DNA from 3 places in the Paenibacillus hodogayensis genome. Region 1 is predicted to be linked to each of the others. Evidence: riboswitches for the same ligand, from Rfam matches in the RefSeq annotation. Region 1 holds a riboswitch; each other region holds the start of a gene.

What was found. A riboswitch is a leader RNA that binds a small molecule or an ion and turns the genes downstream of it on or off. The one in region 1 is predicted to bind cyclic di-AMP.
Region 2: it holds a riboswitch for cyclic di-AMP, as region 1 does, so the genes downstream of both, ABD796_RS30250 (resuscitation-promoting factor) here and ABD796_RS25850 (C40 family peptidase) in region 1, are expected to answer to the same signal.
Region 3: it holds a riboswitch for cyclic di-AMP, as region 1 does, so the genes downstream of both, ABD796_RS26260 (C40 family peptidase) here and ABD796_RS25850 (C40 family peptidase) in region 1, are expected to answer to the same signal.

The regions. Positions count from the first base shown of each region.
Region 1 is NZ_BAAAYO010000012.1:162,965-168,830, reverse strand. It holds gene ABD796_RS25870 (response regulator transcription factor) at 1-376, shown strand, start outside; gene ABD796_RS25865 (sensor histidine kinase) at 354-1,733, shown strand; gene ABD796_RS25860 (SDR family oxidoreductase) at 1,840-2,739, shown strand; gene ABD796_RS25855 (M55 family metallopeptidase) at 2,928-3,701, shown strand; cyclic di-AMP (ydaO/yuaA leader) riboswitch at 3,768-3,913, shown strand; gene ABD796_RS25850 (C40 family peptidase) at 3,915-4,820, shown strand; gene ABD796_RS25845 (ATPase domain-containing protein) at 5,045-5,866, shown strand, end outside.
Region 2 is NZ_BAAAYO010000015.1:52,600-58,465, forward strand. It holds gene rnmV (ribonuclease M5) at 1-257, opposite strand, end outside; gene ABD796_RS30250 (resuscitation-promoting factor) at 423-1,481, opposite strand; cyclic di-AMP (ydaO/yuaA leader) riboswitch at 1,833-1,985, opposite strand; gene ABD796_RS30255 (ABC transporter ATP-binding protein) at 2,261-3,010, shown strand; gene ABD796_RS30260 (ABC transporter permease) at 3,007-4,209, shown strand; gene ABD796_RS30265 (TatD family hydrolase) at 4,304-5,077, opposite strand; gene ABD796_RS30270 (HD domain-containing protein) at 5,115-5,866, opposite strand, start outside.
Region 3 is NZ_BAAAYO010000013.1:21,551-27,416, reverse strand. It holds gene ptsP (phosphoenolpyruvate--protein phosphotransferase) at 1-994, shown strand, start outside; gene ABD796_RS26260 (C40 family peptidase) at 1,087-1,557, opposite strand; cyclic di-AMP (ydaO/yuaA leader) riboswitch at 1,563-1,702, opposite strand; gene ABD796_RS26255 (hypothetical protein) at 2,066-2,890, opposite strand; gene ABD796_RS26250 (M1 family metallopeptidase) at 2,906-4,885, opposite strand; gene ABD796_RS26245 (YwhD family protein) at 5,013-5,507, shown strand; gene ABD796_RS26240 (transglycosylase domain-containing protein) at 5,693-5,866, opposite strand, start outside.

The DNA.
Region 1 (5,866 bases):
CCTGGAGAAGTTCAAGCATGCCGAGGACAAAGAGCCGGAGACGGCGGGAGCTTCCGCGCTGACCGTGAACCAGCTTCAATTGATGGTGGAGGAACGGCGCGTGTTTTGGCAAGGAACCGAGATCGACATGACGAGCAAGGAGTTTGATATGCTCAAAGTGTTCGTCGAGTATCCGAACCGCGCTTTTACAAGAGACGAGCTGTTGACGCTAGTATGGGGAAAAGATTATTTCGGCAGCGACCGAGCCGTCGATCATTTGATCAAGCGAATGCGCAAAAAAATAGACAATTTGCCGGTCGAGTCAGTATGGGGACACGGATACCGCATGAGAACGGAAGGAGGCGAACTGGGGTATGAAGCTGGTCCATCAAATTAATCTGGCTTTCGGGATATCGCTGGTGCTCGTTTTGGCCATTACGGGTATCGTCATTCATTATGTGCTGCTCGGCCATTTTATCGGCACCCAGAAGGAAGATATGCGCACGGTCGGAGAGGCGTTGACCGCCTCGTTCACCAAAGCAACGCTGCAGGATGACGAAATGAAGACGGGAACCGCTTTTGAAAGGACTGCCGTGGTCCCGGTCATTCCTCTTGTCTCTGGGATGAGCGCCGTCGTAACCGACGATGCGGGCAATATCGTAACGGATACGGTCACTTCGACGACGGCGGCGGTCGGGGCCAGTTCCACAGCGATCTCGTTGCAGGCGGTTCGGTTGGCGCAGCCGATGGACATCCAGTTCACCACAACCGGAGCAACCGGCTACCTTGTGCAAAGGAACCCGATTCCCCAAGGCACTTTGACGCTTTATACGCCGATGAATAAAATCAAAGCGATCGAGCAGGAGCTGCTCGGGCGGCTGTTGATCGTATTCGGCGCAGGCGTGGCGCTAATGTTCGGGCTCAGTCTGCTGATCACGAACCGGCTGATCAAGCCGTTGAACCGTTTGCGGACGGAGCTGCGGAAGGTGACGGAACGCCGATTCTCGGACGTCGAGCTGATCGAGACCGGGGGCGAAATCGGTTCGGTTGCGCAAACCGTTTACGACATGGCTGGCGAGCTGAACAAATTTATTCAAGTGCAAAAGCACTTTTTCCAAAATGCCTCTCACGAACTGAAGACGCCCTTGATGTCGATTGCCGGATACGCCGAAGGAATACGCGACGGGGTTTTTGAAGGGGAGGGCGTACGCAAAGGGCTGGACATTATTCTGAGCGAAAGCGACAGGATGAAAAACATCGTGACCGAAATGACGCTGCTTGCCAAGCTGGACAGCGAAGAGCATATTTTCCGCATAGACGATGTGCAGTTGAAGGATGTATTGAACGAAACGTCGGAGCGCATCAACCCGCTGCTGGTCCGTAAAGGACTCGCTCTGCACATGGAGCACGACGCCCTGATAGGGCTGGTCGTACGCGGAGACCGCGACAAGCTGCTGCAGGCTTTGCTGAATATTGTGTCCAATGCGGTCCGCTATGCCCGCCGCGACATTTATCTGCGGGCGGCGCTTCGTGACGGGAAAGTCGAGATTACCGTTTCCGACGACGGGGACGGCATACCGGATGAGCTGCTGCCTTATTTGTTTCACCGCTTCGTGAAAGGGAAAGACGGCGACTCCGGCCTCGGGCTGGCTATAGCCCGGGCGATCGTGGAACGATGCGGCGGTCTGATTACCGCGAGAAACGGCAGCAACGGAGGGGCCGTGTTCACGCTCGGTTTTCCCCCGGCCGGATAACCATCGGCGGGACGAGGAGCCGGAGGGCAAGCGGCAAGCACTTTCCGGCCGGTAGGCGAATACCCTGCTCTATAAGGAAAGAATCAAGAGCAATGGAGGTATCGCCATGATTCCCATGTATCCCTACTACAGCACCGAGACGCGCTGCCGGCAGGTGCCGATTACCTTTCCCGCGCAGCATCAGGACGTACAGCCGGGACTGGAATATTTGATGAACCCCGCTCCAATATCGGATAACCCCGCTTACAAGGGGAGCGGCAAGCTGGACGGCAAAATCGCCATCATCACCGGCGGAGACAGCGGAATCGGGCGGGCCGTCTCGATCGGCTTCGCTAAGGAAGGCGCCGACGTGGCGATCGTGTTCTTGTACGAACGCGAAGATGCCGAGGAGACGAAGCGGCTCGTCGAGCACTACGGGGGACGCTGTCTGTTGATCGAGGGCGACTTGCGCAAGCCCGAGTTTTCGCAGCACGTGGTGCAATGCACGATAGAGACATACGGCAAGCTGGATGTGCTCATTCTGAATCAGGGCGTGCAGTTTCCTCAGGACAGCATAGCGGACATAACCGACGAACAACTGGAGGATACGTACCGGACGAACATTTGGCCGAATTTTTATTTGACGAGGGCGGCGCTGCCGCATCTGAAGCCGGGCAGCACGATCATTTCCACCGCTTCCGTGACGGCTTACGCGGGCGCTCCGCTGCTTGTCGACTACTCCTCCACCAAGGGGGCGGTCGTGTCGTTCACACGCTCGCTGTCTCTACAGCTCGTCGGGCAAGGAATTCGCGTCAATGCGGTGGCGCCGGGACCGATCTGGACCCCGCTAATCGTATCCAGCTATTCCGCAGAATATGTCAGGACGTTCGGAACGGATACGCCGATGAAGCGTGCCGGACAGCCGTTCGAGCTTGCACCGACCTACATTTATCTCGCCTCCGACGATTCGTCCTTCGTCACCGGTCAAGTGCTCCACGTAAACGGCGGGACGATGACCGAAACTTGAAGTCCGCGTCGCTTGGCCGGGGCGGAGACCGATACTTCTTAACGTTATAAAAGAAAACGCCAAAACTCCAAGCTGCTATCGGCCAAGCGGTTGGAGTTTTTTTCTCTTTTATTAGCAGGAAATGGCCAATGGTTCGCGAACTATACCCCCAAGCGATAGGCTATTTTGATGATGGGGGATTCGAAAACATGAAATCTTTTTTTATTTTGACCGATTTGGAAGGGCCTGCCGGCGTGGACAGCTTCACCCAGACAAGACCGGGAGACGGCTACCCCGAGCGGGTCGATGCCGCAAAGAAGCTGCTGGCCCGCGAAGTGAATGCATGCATCGAAGGAATTCGCAGCGTCTACCCGAATGCGCGAATCGACGTATGGGACGGACACGGTCCGGGCGGCCTGTTCGCCGAAGATATCGTCGGCGGGACGTATTTGCGGGAAGGACATCCTTACAAAAAGCTGGAAGGCTACGATGCGCTGCTGTTCGTCGGTCAACATGCGATGGCCGGGACGTACAACGCCCCGCTGAATCATACGTATTCGTCGCGGTCGGTAGCGTATTACCGGTTGAACGGGGTGCTGATCGGCGAGTTCGGAGCCAGGGCTCTCGTCGCCGGGGTGCAGGGCGTGCCGGTCATCTTCCTATCAGGGGATGACAAAGCCGCTTTGGAGGCGCTGCTGTTCGTGCCGGAGATCGAGACGGCGGTCGTCAAGCGCGGACTGGGCATAGAAGCCGCCGAACATCTGGACGGCGAGGAAGCGTGTCATGCCGTACGGGAGGGAGCGGCGGAGTCGGTGCGACGCATGGCGGAAATTCCCCCTTTTACCGGTATAGCGGCTCCTTATACGCTCGAAATCGGGTATTTGACCGCTGTGGGGCAATCGATGCAAGGACCCGGCGTGGAATGGATCAATGACCGGACGGTGCGCATCAGCCGCGACGATATCCGGGATTTACCGGTATAATGTCGCATAATTCCAAAAATTGTAGGTTGACCTTTACGAAAACGGTATGATACCCTTAAAACTCAACTTTAAAACAGGCCGAATCCGAATATTCCGAATATTTGGTACGGGGGACGATTCACTCGGGGTGAATGCCGGCGCTTCTATGCCGGCAAGGGAACAACCTCTTCCCTAACCCGTCAGCTAACCTCGGAGGCCGCGGGAGGGAACCGTTTGAAGCGTTTGTGGAAACATATTGCTTTGTCGTGCGTCGTAGGCATTACCGTTACCGGCATGTCCGGCGGGATCGCCTCCGCTTCGCCCACCACCGGGGCCGATTCGGGCGTCAAAATTCAGATTAACGATAAACTGGTGGAATTCCCGGAAGCGGGGCCATTCATTGACGGCGACGGGCAGACCTTGGTCCCGATGCGTCCGGTTTTCGAGGCGTTGGGCTATACGCTCGATTGGCGTACGGATAACGGCCAACTGAAGGTTGCCGTTCAGGACGACAAGAAACGAACGATGGAAGTGAAGGCTGGGGCGGCCGAGTTAATGCTGGACGGCAAGCCGGTCAAGCTTGAGGCGGAGGCCGTGCAAAACCGGCAAGGAACGGCTTATGTGCCTTTGCGCATCCTGTCGGAGACGCTCGGCTATATCGTGCAGTGGGATAAAGACAACCGTATTGCGATTATCGGACAGGACGGACGCTATCATGCGCCGGCCTGGTACAAGACTGCTGCGGCGGACAACTTGATGCCCAAGGCGGAGCCGCCGACCGTCAAGAATGAACCGATCGTCGCCATGGCCAAGAGCATGACCGGCATCCGCTATATGTGGGGCGGAACGACTCCGGAAGGCTTCGACTGCTCCGGTTTTGTCCGGTACGTGTTCGCTCAAAACGGCGTCGATCTGCCGCGAACGTCCCGTTCCATGTACGACTCGTCCGGTCAGCCGGTTGTCGGGCTGGAGCCGGGGGATCTGGTGTTTTTTAACACCGGTGCGGTTGCGACGCATGTCGGCATTTATTTGGGCGAGGGCCAGTTCGTATCGGCGACGACCTCGCGCGGAACGAAGATTGATTCGCTGTACAGCTCCTATTGGGGCTCTAGATACATAGGCGCCAGGCGCGTCCTGTAAAAAGGGAAACGGTACCGTGAAGGCTGCTCGTATCCGATCATGCATAACAGCGCAGGCCTGGCGGCTTGCGCTGTTTTCCTATCCGATTGCCGGGATTAAGAACGGAATTTCCTATGGTGCAAAGATCAATTCATGCCAGAATACCGTTTAAGGTCTGACTTTGTACGGGTTATATGCTAAAATAGGAAGGAAACGATATCTTTGATGACGCGCAGGTGATCGAAATGGGCACAGTGCCGACAGGCGTTCGCGGATTGGACGTATTGCTGGACGGAGGTTTTCCTCAAGGCTCGGCCATTATGATCGAGGGCGCTCCGGGAACCGGCAAGACGACATTGGGAATGCAGTTTTTGTACTACGGCGCGTTAAAGGATGGAGAAGCCGGATTTTACATCACCTTCGAAGAGTTTCCCGACCAACTGTATGCGGATGCTCAGGCGTTGGGCTGGGATCTTCGCAAGATGGAGAGGGAAGGGCTGCTCCGCGTGATCAGCATGTCTCCGGATATTTTTCTCGAGCATGTGATCGATCCGGGCGGCATGATCGAGAAGCTGATCGGCGAATTGAACTGCAAACGAATCGTCGTCGACAGCATCAGCCTGTTTCGTTACGGGACGACCGACGAGCAGGAGCACCGCCGCATGCTGTATCGGCTCCGAAATATATTTCGCAAGCTCGGTTTGACTTCCTTGCTCATCAAGGAACGGGGGACTCGGAAGGAAGAATCCGGCTTCGAAGCTTACATAGCGGACGGCTTTATACAATTGCAGCTCAAGGAGCAGATGGACAAATACCGCGTCCGCACGCTGGAAATATTGAAAATGAGAGGGCGCCGCATACGCGAGGGCGAGCATATTTACCGGATGACGGACAACGGTATCCGGCTAATCCCGGCCCGCTCGATGGTCGAGGATCTGGCGCTGCTGAACGGTCAGGGCAAAGTCCCCACCGGAATCGCGCTGCTGGACGAGCTGCTGGAAGGCGGCATCACTAAAGGAAGCGTTTACTTGCTGGATACGAATAGCAAAGCGAACTATAAATATTTG
Region 2 (5,866 bases), on a different contig from region 1:
CGCATCGCTTCCTCGCGGGACACGAAAGCATGCTTACAGCCTGGCACGCGAGCCGCGATTATTTTGCGGATACGCTCGCCGGCATGGTCGGGATCGGTGAACACGATGACGCCCCGTCGCTCCTGCGCCATGGCGATACGCTGCAGCACCTGCTCATTGATGGCCGAGCCGCCCGTTTCGATCGTCTCCGCCTCTACCGCACGACGGATGGCTACCGTATCGTCCCGTCCTTCGACGACGATAATTTCTCGGATCATGTGACGTTTCGTTCCTTTCCCTGAAGACGAACAAAAAGAAGAGGGCGCCCCTCTTCTTTTGCGTCGATCACTTTATTTACAATATACCGGACTGCGCTGTTACACGCAACCGCAATCCGGGTAATAACGAACAGAGCCTTCCTTCCTAAAGCCAAAATGACACGACTAGTTGACGGACGGCTTTTCCTTGCCGATTACGTATACTTTATAACCGCGCTTTAGGCCGAATCGTTTGGCATAATCGGAGCTGTCGAAATAAACGTCGATAATGTTGCCTTTGATAGCGCTACCAGTATCTTCTGCCCGACGGAAACCGATTCCTTCGATATATACCCACCAGCCGATCGGGATGACTTTAGGATCGACAGCGATGGTTCGCCCTTCGCTGACTTTCGTTCCCGAAAACGTCATGCCGTATTGCGGATGCTCGCTCGTTTTGCCTGTCGAAGCGGCATCGACGGAGTAGGCCGTCAACGTGACGTTACTAATAATTTGTTTATACGCGAACTTGACGCCGCCCTTGGTCACTTCCTCGATATCCGGCGAAGCGGCGGACAATACGACGACCGGGTTTTTCGTGCCTAGCGCCACGATCTGGTCGATCTGCTCCTGCTCGACCTTCGTATCGACGACGTTCTCGGCCACGAGCTGGCCGTCCTCGTACACCTTCTCGATCTTCTTGGCAAGAATGCCTTCCTTGCCTTCCGTTACGACCTGTTCCTTGCCTTTGAGCAAGTTTGGATCGTTGGTCTTGACCGTATCGAACGGAATCGACTCGGTCTGGTTTTCCAGCAGCTTCTGCACCCGTACAATCTGAATGGGTGTATTGGCCGCCAAAGCTTCTTCCTTGGCGGGAGTCAATTTATCGAGCTCCCCTAGGTCTACGCTCAGTTCCTCCAACGCCCCCGCAACGGTCTTGGCTACGGTGTAGCGCGTTTCCGTCTTGCCGTCAGCGGTCAATTGGACGGGAATGGCATGCGTGACGGTATACGTTGCCCCATGTCTGAGCTTCGTCTCCAACACGGCCGATACGCGGTCGTGCGTGCTTACGGATATGTGTTGTTCGTCGAGGAAGGCAGACAATGTCGCTTGTCTCGTCTTGATCTGCTTCTGCTCCCCATTGACGACCAGATCCACCTTTTTGATTGACGTACCATACAAAAGCAGTGCAAACATAACTGCCATCACGATCGAAAACAAAGCGCCTAGTGAAATCAAACGCAAGTTTTCATGCTTCCATCGCATTGCGAAAGACATGCTGGATGATCGTTTTACATGGGTGTTTCCGTTTGGAATAGCGCCCACTTATGCGGTCCTCCTTCATCAGTTCTCGCGGTCGAGTGTTACGCATGACTGGATTGACGCGGCCTGGTTTCAATTTTTGGATGATTCGATGCTTGCCATCGGCTGTTGCATGTTGGGGCTATGTTTATGACGACTTATGCCTAATTAGTCCGTACAGGATTATTTTCGAACATGTCGAAAATAAAAGCCGCATGGAAGAGGTACTCTTCTCGCGGCATATAACCGAATGCTCATCCCAGTCAAGGATGGCGCTTCGTTGCCCGACAATCGTGCCTCTCTCTTCACGCTTACGAGGTTAGCTGACGGGTTCGGGCAAGAGAGTCGCCCTATCCGAGACAAGCCGGGCGGACGGCTGCCTCGAAATTCACCCCATGTAAACTTGGTTCCCCCGATTCCCATTTGGAAATTCAGCGATAGTAAGTCGATGGCGGTATTCAATTTCGAATCATTATGATCGTAATATTAAAGCCTTATGAAAAAGCTGTAAAGAGGATGAAAAGTCCTTATTTTCGCGAAAAGCCGAAAAAAATGCTTTTATTCCGTTTTTTCTTGCAACAAATCCCTGTTTTTCTTCGTCATATACCTCTATGTCTTGAGATATATAGCCATTTTAGTAAAAACATCTTGTCCGAGATGCTGTTTTTCAGCCAAAAATGGTATGATGGAGTGAAAAACGCAACCAAAATTGGAGGGAAAAGATGGAAACCATACTCGAGGTGAAGGGGCTTTCAGGTGGATATATTTGGAATCGTCCGATCATTCGCGAGATTGATTTTTCGGTCGGTCCCGGAGAGATGATCGGGCTAATCGGACTGAATGGAGCTGGAAAAAGTACAACCATTAAACATATTTTGGGTCTTCTTGCTCCTCACGAAGGGTCGGTTCGCATCTTGGGTCGAGAAGCCGGGCAATCCGCGGAAACGTACCGCAGCTCATTTGCCTACGTGCCCGAATCGCCGGAATTGTATGAGGAATTGACCATCCGCGAGCATCTGCGGATGACGTCGATGGCATACGGCCTCGATTCCGCGCAATTCGAGCAAAAATCCGCCGTTCTGGCAGGACAATTCGACATGACGAACAAGCTGGATTCATTCCCGCAGACGCTGTCGAAAGGGATGCGGCAGAAGGTAATGATTATGAACGCCTTTCTCACTGAACCTCCTCTCTATATTATCGATGAGCCTTTTCTCGGACTGGACCCGCTAGGCATTCGCTCGCTACTCGAATTAATGGTCGAGCGCAAGCGCCAAGGCGCCTCCTTCCTGATCAGCTCGCACATTTTGTCCACGCTGGAAACGTATTGCGACCGGTTTATCGTGCTGCACCGGGGAAGAATCGCCGCACAGGGAGCGCTGTCGAATTTGCGCTCCCAGGTACCCGGGAGCGGTCCGGAATCGACCCTGGACGAGCTGTTCTACACCCTGGTGAAAGGCGGCGCTTCATGAACCCGGCGGCGGCGATCTGGAAGGAGCGTCTCTCCGCCCATCTGCGCATCGTAGCCCGGTATACGATTTACGCCGGGCGAAGCGGTTTGTTCATGTTCATGATGATCGTGTTCATCGCTTCCTCCTATATGTACGGCAAGGCGCTGATCCAACTACCGGAGACGTTCCCCTATATGCTCGTCATCACGTGCTGGCTGACGCCGTTTATCGCCTTAAGCCCAATCCGGACGCTGCTGCGCGAGGCCGATCTTGTATTCCTGCTCCCGATGGAGGCGAAGATGGGCGTTTATTTCCGCAATGCGCTGCTGTACAGCTTTGCCATGCAAGCGTTCGCGGTATTGTTTGCGTTATCGGCCGCCATGCCTCTCTACCGGCACGGCGCAGGCGACGGAGCGCTGCCCCTTCTCGGGCTCGCCCTATTAGCATTGGCTCTGAAATTCGCCAATCTGCTCGGAAGCTGGATGGAGAATAGCTTTGTACGTTCGGGCTACCGAACCTTGTTCCGTTTCGCGCGCTGGATAGGCAGCTTCGGCATCGTGTACGCGCTTTACCGGTACGGCTGGATAGCCGGAATCGGCAGCTTCGCTGCATCGTTCGCCATTATGGGCGGCTGGGCGGCCGCTTCGCGCAGGCTGAAAGTAAACTGGCCCTATTTGCGGCTCGTCGAGGCCGGGCACCGCACGAATCTGCTGCTCTTTTTCCATATGTTCATCGATGTGGACGAGCTGCCGAACCGCGTAAAACCAAGACGTGCCTTGTCCCGGTTGGCCGCGCGCGTCCCGTTTCGCAGCAGCGAAGCTTTCCGCTACTTGTATTGGCTGACCCTGCTCCGCTCCGAGCTGTTCGGCATCGTCTTGAGACTGTCGCTCGTCGCGCTCGCCATCCTGCTCGCCGTGGAAGGTCCGCTGCTGTTCGCCGCCGTTTACGTATTGTTCCAGGTGGTGACAGGCGTACAGCTCGGCTCGCTTCACCAGTTTCACCGCCATTCGGTCTGGCCGGCGCTGTACCCGCTTCCTGCAGCACTGCGGCAGAAATCCGCCGTTCGCGTTTCCTTCGCCGTCCAGTTGGCTCTTGCGTTGGTGCTCGCGCTTCCGTTATGCCGGCCGGCCGTCTTCACTCCTTGGCTGCTGGCCCTGCCGCTAATCGGGATCGCAATTGCTTTTGCTTTTCGCCGCGGAGCCGCTAAAAGGTCAGCCTGATCGGTACAAATAAAAGTCCCCGCTCCCTCGGATTGGCGCCTACAAAGGACGCCGGCCAACGGGACGGGGACTTTAAATTTCAATTAAATTTCTATTAAAGAGCCGGCATGCCGAACAGCCGCGTCGCGTTATCCGAAGTAATCGCCGCAATCTCCTCGAGCGTGACGCCTTTGAGCTCCGCGGCCGCTTCGGCGACCAGACGGACATACCCGGTCTCATTGCGTTTGCCGCGGTGCGGGTGAGGCGTTAAATAAGGCGCATCCGTCTCGATGAGCAACCGGTCGAGCGGCACCTGAGTCAGCACTTCCTTCGGCTGGCGCGCGTTTTTGAACGTGATCGGCCCGCCGAATGAGATGTAGAAATTCATATCGAGGCATAGCTTGGCCGTCTCCCAGCTTCCCGAGTAGCAGTGCATTACGCCGCCGACATCCTCCGCCTTCTCCTCGCGCAGCAGCTGCACGATATCTTGATGCGCTTCCCGGTTATGGATAGCGATCGGCATGCCGATACGCCGCGCCAGACGGATTTGCTCGCGGAAAACGCGGTGCTGCACGTCCTTGGGCGAGGTGTCCCAGTAGTAGTCCAAACCGATTTCGCCGATGGCCACCACTTTTTCCTTTTTGCACAGCTCTTCGATCCAGTCCAGATCGTCGGCGCGCATATCGATCGCATCCTGCGGATGCCAGCCCACGGCGGAATAAATAAAATCGAACCGCTCGGTGAGCTCGATCGAGGTCGGGATCGTCTCCCGGTTAAAGCCGATATTAATAATCCGGCTCACCCCTTGCTGGCGGGCGCGCTCGATAACCTCCTCCCGGTCGTCGTCAAACTGGCTCGCATTCAAATGTGTATGTGTATCTGTCAGCATAATGCCCCTCCGCGTTCATTTCTTCTTCTTTGCCGCATCAAGCCTGCTCCAGCAACCGTCGCAGTTCCGGCGACAGACAGCCGTCTGTCTTCGCGAGCAGCTCGGCGGGATAATAAATATGATGCTTGCCTCCGTGAATGCTGCTGATCGAACGGATAATGTCCGATTTGCGGGATATTTCCAGCAGCTCGTTTTTGCCGTTCAGCAGCCAAATCGGCAGGCTTTCCTCCTCGTTCCCGGCACGGTATACATCATAAGGCAAATCGGTCAAATAATCGATTTCCAGATAATAGTCCGGGTCGATTCCGCATGTCCGCATCCCTTGCCGCAGCTCTTCCTCCAGCGCCGGGTCCAGCAGATCCAACGCCGTATATCGGAACAGCCGACGGTTCATAAAGCGGGCGCACAGGTCCGATAAGATCGAGTCCGTTTCCTGCATCCATTGCGTAATGATCATTTGTACGTATGACTCGTCTAGGGTCAGGTAATCTTCAATCGTCATCCTGCGCTCCAGCAAGCCGGTAATCGGCCCGATCAAAAAACGGAACTCATACGACTTATCCTCATAAAGACGTTTGGCCCTCTCGAATATTTTACGGAGGACAATCTCTGAGCTGCGGGTAACCGGATGAAAGTACACTTGCCAATACATCTGGTAACGCGACATCAAATAGTCTTCAACGGCATGCATCCCGCTCTCCTTCACGACGAGATGCCCTTTAAACGGACGAATCACGCGTAAAATCCGCTCCATGTCGAACGTGCCGTAATGCACCCCGGTATAGTAGG
Region 3 (5,866 bases), on a different contig from region 1:
CAAGCAAGCGGAGTGGAAGGCGCGGCTTGAGGCCGACCGGTCGCTGGCCGGAGCCGAGGCCGTCACGCAGGACGGGCGGACGATCGCGCTAGGGGCCAATATCGGCAGCGCCGCAGAGACGGCCAATGCGCTTGCCAACGGAGCCGAGGAGATCGGTCTGTTCCGTACGGAATTCATGTATATGAATCGCGACCGCGAGCCGGACGAGGAGGAGCAGACGCGCCAATACGAGGCCGTCTTTCGGGCCATGGGAGACCGGCCGGTCGTGTTGCGGACGCTGGACGTCGGTGGCGACAAGGAGCTGCCGTATTTGAACCTGCCTGCGGATCCGAATCCGTTCCTCGGCTGGCGCGCCATCCGGCTCTGTCTGGACCGCCCCGGCCTGTTCGCCACACAGCTGCGGGCGATGCTGCGAGCTTCGGCGGCGGGCGGTTTGCTGCGCATTCTGTTTCCGATGATCTCCACGGTAACCGAGCTCCGCCGTGCCAAGGAAGCGGTAGCGCAAGCGGCAGACAGCTTGCGCAGGGAAGGCTTCGCCGTGCCGGAGCGATGGGAGACCGGCATCATGATCGAGATTCCTTCGGCAGCGTTGATGGCCGACGTGCTGGCGGCGGAAGTCGATTTTTTCAGCATCGGCACCAACGACCTGACCCAGTACACACTGGCGGTGGATCGGATGAACGAGCATATCTCGGCCCTCTACGATTCGTACCATCCGGCCGTGCTCCGCCTGATCCGACACGTAGTCGAATCCGCGCGGGGGCAAGGCAAGCGTGTCGGCGTCTGCGGCGAAATGGCCGGGGATTCGTCAGCCGTGCCGCTTCTTGTCGGTCTGGGCGTAGACGAGCTGAGCATGAACGCCCCGGCTCTTCCGTCCGTACGCGCCGTAGTGCGCGGGCTGCGGCATGCGGAGGCGGCAGAGCTGGCGCGCGAGGCGCTCCGGCTGGAGGATGGACGGCAGGTACGGGAATTGCTGGCCCGGCGTCGCGCCTGAGCCTAGCTTTACGGCTATAGAAGAAGACAAGCCCTGCCATGCGGGTAACCGCGATTGGCAGGGCTTGTCTTGTCCGGCGGAACAAGGCCGGATTACTTGGCTTCCTCCGTCAATTGGGTGTACAAATCGTCCCCAATGACGCGGCGAGCGGAAACGTAACGCGTCTTGTAATATTTCTCGCTGAGCTTGTTCTTGATAACGCCATCGCCGGTAGCCGAGTGGATGAACTCGTCGTTGCCGAGATAGATGCCGACGTGGGAAATCCCTTTGCCGTCGGTGTTGAAGAACACGAGGTCTCCCGGTCTGAGGTCGTTCTTGTCGACCCAAGAGCCTTCCTGAGCTTGCGATTTGGATTGATGCGGCAGCTCGATGCCGATCTGGTTGAATATGTACATCGTGAAGCCCGAGCAGTCGAAACCGCTCGTAGTCGTTCCAGCCGTCTTGTACTTCGTGCCGATCAGGGCGTTGACGGTTTTGTCGAGATTGGTGTCTGCGAAAGCGGTACCAATCTGCGCGAACAACAGAACGACCATGGTGGTGATGACAATGGCTGCCTTTTTCAAAAGACGCGGACTCCTTCCGGTGCCTACGAGGTTAGCTGAGGGTTCGGTTGAAGGTGCCCTATGATCACTTGAATGCGAGATCAATTCACCCGGAGTGGTTCCCCCGTTTCCCGGCAAAAAGCCAGGAATTCGGCATGTTTCGATTTTTTTGTTTCCGGGTAAATATAATTCGTCATTTCTATCGGAATTCCTGCTTTTCTCCTATATTTTTTTCAAAAATCCCGATTTATTTTTTGCGCAGCGAAAAGGCCTTGCCGCAGCAAGGCCTTTCGTCTGTCGTCAATCGGTATACGGTTATCCGCCAGGGCAATCGCATGAGACACAGTGCGGCTACGCAGAGAAGGCGGAGGGGGGCCTTTGGGTCCGCAAAAGCGAAGCGGTCGCCTTTGAAACCGGATTCCGCCTGCTATGACCCAAACTGGGAATCCGGTTTCAAGTGCGATTGGAGGAGCAAAGGGTCACCGTAGCCTCGCTTTGCCGCCGATTTTTCTTATGCGATTGCACTAGGTTATCGGTCGGAAGCCGTATCCGCGGCATATACGTGATATTGGGCGGCAATCGTCCACAGCTTGAACAGCAGGGTGACGATGTGGAACAGCTGCTGCAGGACAAGTGCCGATAGGCCGGCCCAGACCAAGGAGGTGGACAGTGCGGCGGCGGTCGCTGTTCCGGACATCGCCAGCAAGACGAGCGCAACGGCGGCAACCACCGGCAGCTTGCGCAGGAACAGTCCGAGCGACTGGCTTAACCGTTCTCCCTGCGTTTTGCCGAGTTGAATATAAATGAAGCAGAGGCGGATCAGGAAGCCGTACGCGATGTATGCGGCGGCCCATGGCAGCAGCGCAAGCCCGAGCGACGTATAATCGCTTTCATGCGCGAAGGCGTTCTTCGCAATCGGATACAGCCAGTACAATGGGGCGAATGTAAGCAGCAGTTGAACGGCATAGTAGACGAAGAACGGTTTACCCAGATGCCGGATTCCTTGCAGGAACCGGTAGCCGGAATTGAGCCGGGCGTGATGCAGCGAGTAGTAGACGCCGGCATTAAGCAAGGGAGTCAGCAGCATGCGCGCGGCTGCGAAGGCGATCAACAGCGCGATCGTATGGTGGCTAATATCGGTTTTCATAAGCCGGAACTGGCTTTCGGCCAAAAACAGCTGAGAGGCGTCCGGCGTCAGGTGGGTGCCGGGAAACCGGTGCATCAGCGGCACGACAATCGACTTGATGACGGACAGCAGCAGGAAGCCCCAGACGAAATGGTACAGCCACAAAACGAGCAGCAAAAACGTCTGCGAAGCGGTTGTGCGGAAGCCTTCTTTCAGATAGCGGATCATTTAGCGTTGTTCACCTCACCACGCGACCCCGTTCAGCAAGGTCTCGATCAATTTGGCGATCCCGATATTCCAGCGCACTTTCCACTTGTTGTCGATATTCACCTGCATAAAATTGTTGATTCTTCTCGTCTCGAGCACCATCGTCATTTGGGGATCGACGGCCGCCCACGCCAAAGGCGATTCGCTCGTAATCGTGAACAATACCTGCGGGTCCCGGCCGTCCCAGCTTTTGTCCACCACCGAGCCGTCCTCGAAGCGGAAACGAACCGGCACCTCCATGTAATGACCGCCGTATTTATGGATGAGAACGGAATTTTCGTACACGGTCTTGTCGCCCTGCTGCACCTTGCGAATCTGGACGCTTTCCACCGCATAGTCGGTCATGCCGCCGCCATACACGAATTGGTTGAAATATTCGCTCCAATCCTTTTTCGTAACGCCCTCCAGCACCGCTTGAAAGTCGGCCGTGGCCGGATGCCGGAATTTCCATTTCTCGAAATACGTCCTCATTGCCTGGAGCATCTGTTTTTGCCCGATCTGCTTTTCGATGCCGACGAGCACAAGCTTCGCCCGCGTATAGACGTTGTCGGCGTACCCGCCGTGACCGCGGTACTGCCAGGACGGCAGCTTAAGCGGTTCCGGATGGGTCATGTAGCTGGCTTCCAACGGATAGTTCGGCTTGACTCCAAATTCGCTCGCCATAATTAGGTCTTCCGCGTATGAAGTGAAGCCTTCGTCGAGCCACGCCTCTTCGAATTCGTTGCTGGCGACCATACCGTACCAATATTGATGGCCGATCTCATGCACGATGACGCGCTCCAGCTCGTAGCCGTTCGTATCGCCGGCAGCGTCCCAGCCAGTAACGAGCGTAGGATACTCCATGCCGCCGGCGCCGTTGCCGCCCGGAGGGGGGACGACGATCGACAGCGTCGAATAAGGATAAGTGCCGAACCATTCGCTATACTTGGCCAGAGAACGCTTGGCCGCATACAAATACCGGTCTTTCAACGACTGGTGGGCCGGATCGAGATACAGCTTGATTTTCACGCCGGGCACGTTGGGAGCGGAGAACGGTTCCTCCACGTACACGAAGTGCGGAGACGCGGCCCAGGCAAAGTCATGCACGTCGTCGGCATAAAACTGATACGTCTTCTTGGTCCCGTCATCCGCGGCAGGCTTGGTCGGAAATCCGGTCGCCGCGACCGTGTAGCCGGTCGGCACCTGGATGCGCACGTTATACATCCCGAAATCCGCATAAAACTCCGAATTGCCATGATATTGGTGAAGATTCCAGCCTTCTTCGGCCCGGCCCCGCGTTCCCTTGGGCTCGTATACGGCAACCTTGGGAAACCATTGGCCGGCCATGACGAAGTCGCCACTGTATCCCATACGGGCGAACACTTCTGGAAGCTTGACCGAAAAATGAAGCTTCAACGTCGTCTCTCCGCCCGGAGCGACCGGCTTCGGCAGCCGAATTCGCATGAGCGTCTGATCCTGCTTGTTGCCGTCGTCCGGCTGTACGTACTGCATCTGGGACGTTAGCTCGATGCCGTCCTCGGTGACGGCCGATTCGATGGCCATGCTGCCGAAGCTGTTTCCCTTCATCTCGTCCTGGCGCAGCTTGCCGCCGGATTCGCGCATGAAGGTAGACTTCTTGGACTGAAAAGCGTTCGGATACAGATGAAGGTAAAGCTCGCTGACGGGCTGGGAGCCCGGGTTTTTCCACGTTAACGACTCGGCGCCGGTTAACGTTTTCTGCTGAGGGTCCAGCTGCACGGAAATATGGTACGCGACGATGTGTTTGCTCAGCGGCTTGGGCGCTTCGTTTCCTGCTGGCGCCGGCGGCTCGAGTGCTTGTGGAACGGGCTCGTGCAGGAAGGACGAAGATGCGTAGGACCCGGGGCGTTCCGCAAACCGGACGAACGTGAATGTCGCGGCGCCGAGAGCGAGCAGGAGAAGCCATATCGTGCTGCGTTTGAAAAGTCGGTTGATCATAAACGTTTCTCACCCCGTTGACAAGCATCTACAGCATGTATATGTTTGCTTTTGCCGGAATATTAGCTAAAATAAATAGGAGCGAAAAAACGAATATTCACCAGATGGATAGATGGAAGGTGATTAGATGGAGAATCAGGAAAAACCGAAGAAGCTGTCGTTGAACGTGGTAAGCACGAAGGAGCACAAAGGCTTCGGCGCGGGTGCGCTTGACTTGTCCAATTTGTCCAGCGTCATCATCGACGGGGATCAGGCATACATCGATCTGGGCGCGATTCATGCGAAGAGCAAAATCGAGCGCGGAATCAAATTTTCCACGAACAAGGACGACGTGCCGAACGGCCGCAAATGCTGGATCGTGTGGGTGAACGTCGGGCGTACGGAGGAAGGTCCGTTTTATTCGGGTGTTGCCGCCTGCGAGATGCTCGTGGACCCGGAAGCGAGACGGGGCTGGAAAATTCTCGCCGACCATGTCAACAAGATGGACTATGCCTTGAAGGGCCGCATCATTTTGGACGGTCTTGACGAAGCGGAGAAGAACGCGCTTCGCAGCTCGTTGATCGGGCATAACGCCGAGTGGTGGGAGCGGTCGGGAGACACTTTGAAACAAGGCTTGGCCTGAGATCGGCTATAGTTGCCGGGGACCGCGATAAGCGGGCTTTCGGGGGGCTTGCTTTCATTTGTGTCGATTGTGTGTCAGCCGTTGTGGGAATGAAGCTTCTCGGTTAAACTAATTGGAGTATATTTGCACAATATACTAGGACAGCAAAAAGGCAGACGATAATCGTCTGCCTTTTTGCGTATTTTTTAATCGTTCCACCAGCGCTTCAGATCGTCCCACCAGGAGCCGCTCTTCTTCGGCTCGGCCTTCCCATCGGCCGGCGGGGCGCTGCCGTGCTCGGAGCAATATTCCGTCGGCTCCGTTCCTTTCACGAACACCTCCGAGCGCGCGTTCGGACACCGGTCCGTCGCCAGCTTGCC